One region of the Brevibacillus sp. NRRL NRS-603 genome, then DNA from elsewhere that is predicted to be linked to it. Evidence: predicted binding sites of a transcription regulator. Region 1 holds the regulator's gene; each other region holds the start of a gene.
The links. Region 1 encodes LexA, which represses DNA repair genes until DNA is damaged. Its sites were predicted from a motif close to CGAACATATGTTCG; they were not measured.
Positions count from the first base shown of each region.

Region 2: a site for LexA is predicted at 965-978, ahead of C7R94_RS09725 (YolD-like family protein). Genes of this name have one in related genera too.
Region 3: a site for LexA is predicted at 818-831, ahead of C7R94_RS05395 (WYL domain-containing protein). Genes of this name have one in related genera too.

Region 1 covers NZ_PXZN01000012.1:747,569-749,838, reverse strand. The annotation lists gene C7R94_RS10535 (DUF4269 domain-containing protein) at 1-423, opposite strand, end outside; gene C7R94_RS10530 (DUF456 domain-containing protein) at 532-1,017, shown strand; gene lexA (transcriptional repressor LexA) at 1,068-1,691, opposite strand; gene yneA (cell division suppressor protein YneA) at 1,854-2,189, shown strand; gene C7R94_RS10515 (DUF896 domain-containing protein) at 2,266-2,270, shown strand, end outside.
Region 2 covers NZ_PXZN01000012.1:545,740-548,009, reverse strand. The annotation lists gene C7R94_RS09730 (bile acid:sodium symporter family protein) at 1-833, shown strand, start outside; gene C7R94_RS09725 (YolD-like family protein) at 1,062-1,313, shown strand; gene C7R94_RS09720 (hypothetical protein) at 1,531-1,764, opposite strand; gene C7R94_RS09715 (GNAT family N-acetyltransferase) at 1,947-2,270, shown strand, end outside.
Region 3 covers NZ_PXZN01000009.1:155,768-158,037, forward strand. The annotation lists gene C7R94_RS05385 (MFS transporter) at 1-435, shown strand, start outside; gene C7R94_RS29970 (hypothetical protein) at 550-705, shown strand; gene C7R94_RS05395 (WYL domain-containing protein) at 889-1,110, shown strand; gene C7R94_RS05400 (hypothetical protein) at 1,209-1,478, shown strand; gene rsgA (ribosome small subunit-dependent GTPase A) at 1,722-2,270, shown strand, end outside.

The sequences.
Region 1 (2,270 bases):
GATATGTTTGTATGCATCCAAGCCCCCTATATCTAACAATCGTGCTTCGATGTCCATATGACGATAAGCGTTTTGGTTTTCGACCGCTACCGGTTGAGCAAACAATTCAAACCAAAAGTCAGCTGTGAAAAACGAGATAACGCACGTGGGAATACTTTTCACATCTAGTTGTGTCACTTCGAACCTGGGCAAGCAGCCATACGCTGTACGAACAAACTGCTCAAACTGATCCAGATCATGACTTTCGCAAATAATATCCAGATCGCTTTGCGCAACGTCAATGTCCAATGGAATGGTTCCGGCAAGCACTGGACGGTAATCGGATAGTACTTCCATGATATGCGTCTGTTGAATCACTTCCCACGCCGCTTTTTGGCGCATCGATCCTCTGCCCAAGTATGAGAGATCATGCCAATTTCTCATGAGACTACCTCCGTGTCTACTTTCTTTTAAAATAGTTTAGACAAAAGTAAATAAGTACGCAACGAAATCGGTAATCACTCGTATACCTAAAGGAAGGGAGTGTAGTAGATGGAAATATTTTTGTGGGTCGTAGTTGTGCTATTGTTCTTGCTAAGCATCGCAGGAATTTTCTTGCCCGTTTTACCTGATACGATCTTGCTGTGGGCGGGCTTTTTGCTCTATCACTTTTTTATTGCAGATCCTGGAGCGGGATTGCCAGCATCCTTTTGGTGGGGAATGGTCGTTCTAAGCATTCTGCTTTACGGTGCTGACTTGCTGACGAACATGTACTTCGTGAAAAAGTATGGAGGGTCAAAGTGGTCGTCCGTTGCTGCTGCGGTCGGAATTATCCTCGGGATTTTCGTTTTCCCACCGTTTGGTATGCTGATCTTGCCGTTCGTATTCGTCGTTCTCGTAGAGTTGATGGTGCAGAAGCAGTCGATGGAGCGAGCAGTGAAAGCAGGGGTAGGCTCACTGATCGGATTTTTGGGCAGCGCGGTCGTAAAAGTCATCTTGCAACTTGCGATGATCATCTGGTTTTTTATTGCTAGATAACATATAGAAAACAAAAAGGACAGCAGAGGCTGTCCTTTTTTATGTGGAAACTAGTGAATGAGGCGATAGACGCCGATGACTTTGCCGAGAATGGTGACATGCTCCAGAATGATTGGTTCCATCGTGGCATTTTCCGGTTGAAGACGGAAGTGGTTCTTTTCTTTGAAAAATCTTTTGACGGTCGCTTCGTCTTCTTCTGTCATGGCTACGACAATATCACCATTGTTCGCTACGTGCTGTTGGCGAACAATTACGTAATCTCCGTCGAGAATCCCGGCATCAATCATACTGTTTCCGGAGACGCGCAGCATGTAGACCTTGTCAGAAGTCACGATATTGTCCGGAAGCGGGAAGTATTCTTCCACATCCTCAATGGCAGTAATCGGTTGTCCAGCGGTTACTTTTCCGATTACGGGCACACGGACGACAGAGTCTTCGAAATTGTCTTGAAAACGATCTTCATCTGATAACAATTCGATGGCGCGAGGCTTGGTAGGATCTCGACGAATGAGGCCTTTTTTCTCTAAGCGTGCCAAATGACCATGTACTGTTGAGCTGGAAGCTAGTCCGACAGCCTCTCCAATTTCACGTACAGAAGGGGGATACCCTTTATCACGAACTTCCTTTCGTATGAACTCGATGATGGCTTGTTGTCTACTCGATAATTTTGACATAGAAAGACACCCCTGATTTCTCGAACATATTTTCCTATATTATACCATGGGAGCTTGCGTTCGACAAACATAAGTTCGATTCTTTGTTGACATGAACATATGTTCTCATTTATCATGAGGTTACAAATGATCAGAACGTATGTTTGTGAGGGGGCCATTATTATGAATTCATCAACAGTACGTAATCGTTTCGACAAAAAAGAAGAACGTCGTGTTCGTTTTGGTATCACGAGAGGACAAGCTCTCTTGTTTCTTATTACATTTACTCTCTTTTTTTACTTGTTGACCGAACTGGTGTTTGCTTCTTCGCCAATGGAGGAGCCACAAGGTGTAGAAGTAACCGTACAATCTGGAGATAGCCTATGGTCGTTAGCTGTTCGCTACTCAGATCAGCATACAGATGTTCGTGACTATATCATAGAAATCAAGGAAGCGAACGGTTTGGATAGCAACAGGCTTTACCCGGGTCAGACTCTGATCATGCCTGACATGCCGTAAGTGTTCGGTTGTCTTGCGGGAACATTCGAATGTGGTATAATAAAGCGGCACTACTACAGAGTGGGAGGAACCAGCAGTGGT
Region 2 (2,270 bases), 200 kb from region 1:
CATTTACCGGCAGTTTGGGTTCAGGATTTAAAGAATTTGCTAAGGTACTGACCAGACCGCTGCCATTAATCGTCAATTTGATGATTCTTCATGTACTTATGCCGCTAGTTGCTTGGTCAATGGCTCGGTTGTTTTATCCGGATGATATCCATGTCATCACGGGCTTTTTGTTGGCGGCCTTAATTCCCACAGGGATCACGAGCTTTTTGTGGTCATCGATTTATTTTGGGAACATCGCACTGACGCTATCTATTATTTTGTTGGATACGATGCTCTCTCCATTGATTGTTCCGTTGGGGATGTCCTTGTTTTTAGGGGCAACAGTCGAGATGGATTTGGCTGAACTGATGAAAGGTTTATTTTATATGATCGTGCTGCCGTCACTTGTCGGTATGCTGCTCAATCATTTGTCAAAAGGGAACGTCAAAAAAACGCTGGCACCAAAATTAGCGCCATTTTCTAAGATGGGAATGGGTGTAGTCGTCGCAATCAACAGCTCGATGGTCTCGTCTTACTTTCATATGATGGACGCGAAACTGGTGGGGATGGCGGTACTCGTACTGGTAGTAGCCATTTTAGGTTATTTAATGGGGTGGGGGATCGCAAGGCTGTTCGGATGGGAGCGTGATGTGATCGTCACGTTAACCTTCAACAGTGGAATGAGAAACATTAGCGCAGGGGCAGTTATGGCGATCACGTACTTCCCAGCGCCTGTTGCTCTTCCCGTTGTTCTCGGTATGCTTTTTCAACAAATACTGGCGTCTACCTTCGGGAAATTTTTGGAGCTGGTCGAGAAAAGACCGCAGCATCAAGCGCAGGAACTATCAAGCTAAAAGTAAAAGCCGTTTTCCAACACCAATGGGAAAACGGCTTTTTTCTTACAGATTCTTATGCGCGACTTGGCAGAACGAACCTTTCATAGGCTGTCATGCGGTTCAACTAAAGAAATCGGAAAAAAGAGTTGCGAACTTATGTTCGTATTCACTATAATGTAATTACAATTTCCCACACAGGATGAGGATCTGGATAACAAATGTTCGTAAGTAGGCGGGTGGAAAAGCGTGGCTAACAGCAATCTTGAAGTAACGAACGAAGAAAGAGAGGCATTTATGTATATGCTGCGAGATTCGGCAAGAGAGAATTATCCCTTGAATGTGAGCTGGTGTGTGTCTTTTGAGGGGGAGCGGGGGAATACGTGCAGCATGTGGGGTGTGGTCAAATGGGTAGACCCGAAGGCGAGACGTGTTCAATTAGCAAACCAAACGGGTAGCCAATGGATAGAGATGGAGAAGATTATTAATGTACAAGCATAGGTGTGTGTGTAGAAACCTTACATGAAAACCATTCATCGTAAGGCTTCTTTTCTTTTTTGCACAAAGGAGGAAGTGTAATTGTCATAAAACCTGACATAAAAACACGGAAAATTCGAAAGTTTGATTGACGTTCGTTTTTATTATGTTAGAATATATTACATAGCATGCATTCTCTCCACTTCCTATTTTGACCCAATCATTGGGTCCTTTTTTTTGCCTATGTACCATTCTTCGGATATGGCTTCCCATCTGCTTGAAATAACTTGCTCACCATTCCATAAAGACGACCTGACATGTTAGGAAAAACGAAGGAGTATTCATTCGCTCCTTGATTTAGCAAGACGATCGGTGCTTCCACGGTGTAGGGGATTTTCATTAGATCGAGCATCTTCTTATATTCCTCTACTTTGGAATGGTCGACCGTATAATAAAATGATTTGGAAAAATTCATGCGAGCACGCTCCTTTTCCTTATTGTAGCATATCCATTGTTTACCGTATAAATGAACATAATAAATATTATGTAAACAAAGTGCAATTTCCTTTCTCCTGAGGAAGAGAGAAGAGTAGCTTCACAAAGAGTTCCACCTATGATAAAATAAAGGACCAAAATTTTACCAATAGGAGAAAAAGGATGATAATCAGCCAACAACTACTTTCTGTGAATGGGTTATCCTACACGATTCGCTCTGCAATACAAACAGATGCACAGCAGTTGTCGGACCTGCGACTGCAAATCGATGGGGAGACTGAAAATTTGGACAGAGAAAGAGGAGAGGCTTTCATCGATGTGCAAGGATTCGAACACATCATCAATACGGATGCAGAAAGTCCAAGAAACTTGTTTTTAGTAGCTGTTGTGCAGAAGCGGATTGTCGGGTTTTCCAGATGTGCAGGTGTTTACTTAAACAGATTTGCACACAAAGTAGAGTTTGGTGTATGTGTATCAGAAGAGTTC
Region 3 (2,270 bases), on a different contig from region 1:
GGGATCATTGCAGCACTCGCAAGCTTACTTGGTCTCATCGTCGTAGGCGTTGTGGAAAAAAGGCTGGATGTGAACAATGAGCGGGTTGTCCTTGTGGGCATGTTCACATTGACGGGACTCAAAATTGCAGCGATGATTGCTTTCGCCTTTTCTCCGAGCTTTAGCTGGGCATTAGTTGCATTGCTGTTAATCGGTGTGATTCAGTCATTAAGCAGTCCGCTGTATGATACGTGGCTGAATCTGAACATTGAGAGCAGTGTGCGAGCGACGGTTTTGTCGATGATGGGCCAGTCCAATGCCTTGGGACAAACGGCAGGTGGTCCGGCTGTCGGATGGATTGGGACTCGTTTTTCGATTCGCGCTTCGCTGGTTGCGGCCGCCATCTTGTTGGCACCGATTCTGATTGTGTTTGGACGTGCGCTTAGAAGGCGCTGAGTTGTAACAAGCATAAGGCATGTGTCCATTTTTGGGGGCGCATGCCTTTTTTGACGGATGGGTAACTCGTTCATTACATGTCAACCAAAGAAAGAGATAGGTGTGGAGCATCATATGGAAGATATATTAACATTGATTAAGGTTTTTGCTGGCACAAGCTCACAAGGAGCAGTTTTAGAAGAGCTTCCTGCAGAGTACCTAAGCGATCAAATATTCAAATTATGTGCAACTCCAGAGCTAGCTCTAGGTATTGTGAAAGGAGATACTTAGAGATCTGGATTGATCGTTTGTGAACGTCAGTTCTTCAACACTACGCACTATCTCTGGGAGGGGGCTCGTAAATGTTTATAGGGCCTCTTCTTCTTTTTGAAAGCAGAACTTGCGAACAAGCGTTCTCTTTTGGTATGATGATCTCAACAGCAAGAAGACGCATTTTGTGGTGGTGACAGCTTGATGATTCAGGAGTTGAGAAGGTATGCAGTGCGGCAGCAAGCAGTGGAGATCATCTATTTGAAGAAGGATGGAGAGGCTAGCAGGCGTACGATCCGTGTGGTACATATTGATGTAAACAAAGGGAGCTTGAAAGCATACTGTTATATGAGGAAGGCGTATCGAGTATTTGTGTTGGAAAACATTTTGGCGATCGCACCTGGGTCAGGGCATTTTGCCGGATAAAAGGCATCATCCTCGACGCCCCCAGCCTATTCCAGCTATACTATGTTATACTAAATAGGTTAACAACCTTCAAAAAAGAGGAAGGGCGGGGACAAACAATGGAGTTCTTCATTGTCATCGTCATCATGTTTTTGATCGTAGTATTTGTCTTGGCGTCCAAAGCTGGAAAAGGTAGAAGCGGGCGCTCTTATTCCTCTTCAGACAGCGGGGGCGGAGCCTTCTATGTAGACAGCTCTCACAATCATCATCATCGAAATCACGATTCAAACGATCGTTGGGATAGCTATGACAGCGGCTACGATAGCGGAAGTGGTGGAGACAGTGGTGGTGGCGGAGATAGCGGAGGAGGCGGCGGCGGGGGAGATTGACGCTGTTGCATTTTGTTTCATTATGGTACAATAACTGGGAAATATGATTCCAAACCTGAATGGTAGGTTTGCTAAAGGAGAGATGTTTTATGGTAGCCATCAAATTTGTTCAGAGTGTCGTAGTCGGGGTCACAGGAATCCTCCTTTCAAGCGAACAGTAATACCGTTCACCAAATGAGGATTCGACTGTGACTGGTTCTGGCTGATAGCCATATATTTAACCAATTGCAGGGGGAATCCGCAGTGAATCAACTAACTAATCAACAAGTATTGCAATCTATGGGCTGGAATGAGTATTTTGCTAATCATTTTGCCCCTTATGCCGAGCAAGGCTACAGTGTGGGACGTATCACACTCGAACATAAACGTATTTATCGTCTGTGGAGTGAGCATGGTGAACTCTTGGGCGAAGTAACGGGTAAGCTTCGTTATGAAGCCATCGGACGAGAAGATTTTCCAGCTGTCGGGGACTGGGTAGTGATCAGTGCCCGCCCAGAGGAAAAGAAAGCCTCGATCCACGGACTTCTTCCACGAAAGAGCAAGTTCTCCCGCAAAGTAGCTGGGGATACAGTGGAAGAGCAGATTGTGGCTGCGAACGTCGATACGGTTTTCCTCGTGAATTCCTTAAATAATGATTTAAATCTTCGCAGGATGGAACGTTATCTTATTCTTGCGTGGGAAAGTGGAGCCAATCCGGTAATTGTGCTTTCCAAAGCAGATTTGTGTGACGATCTGGATGCATGCATGGCAGAGGTAGAATCAGTTGCGATCGGAGTACCTGTTCACGTAGTC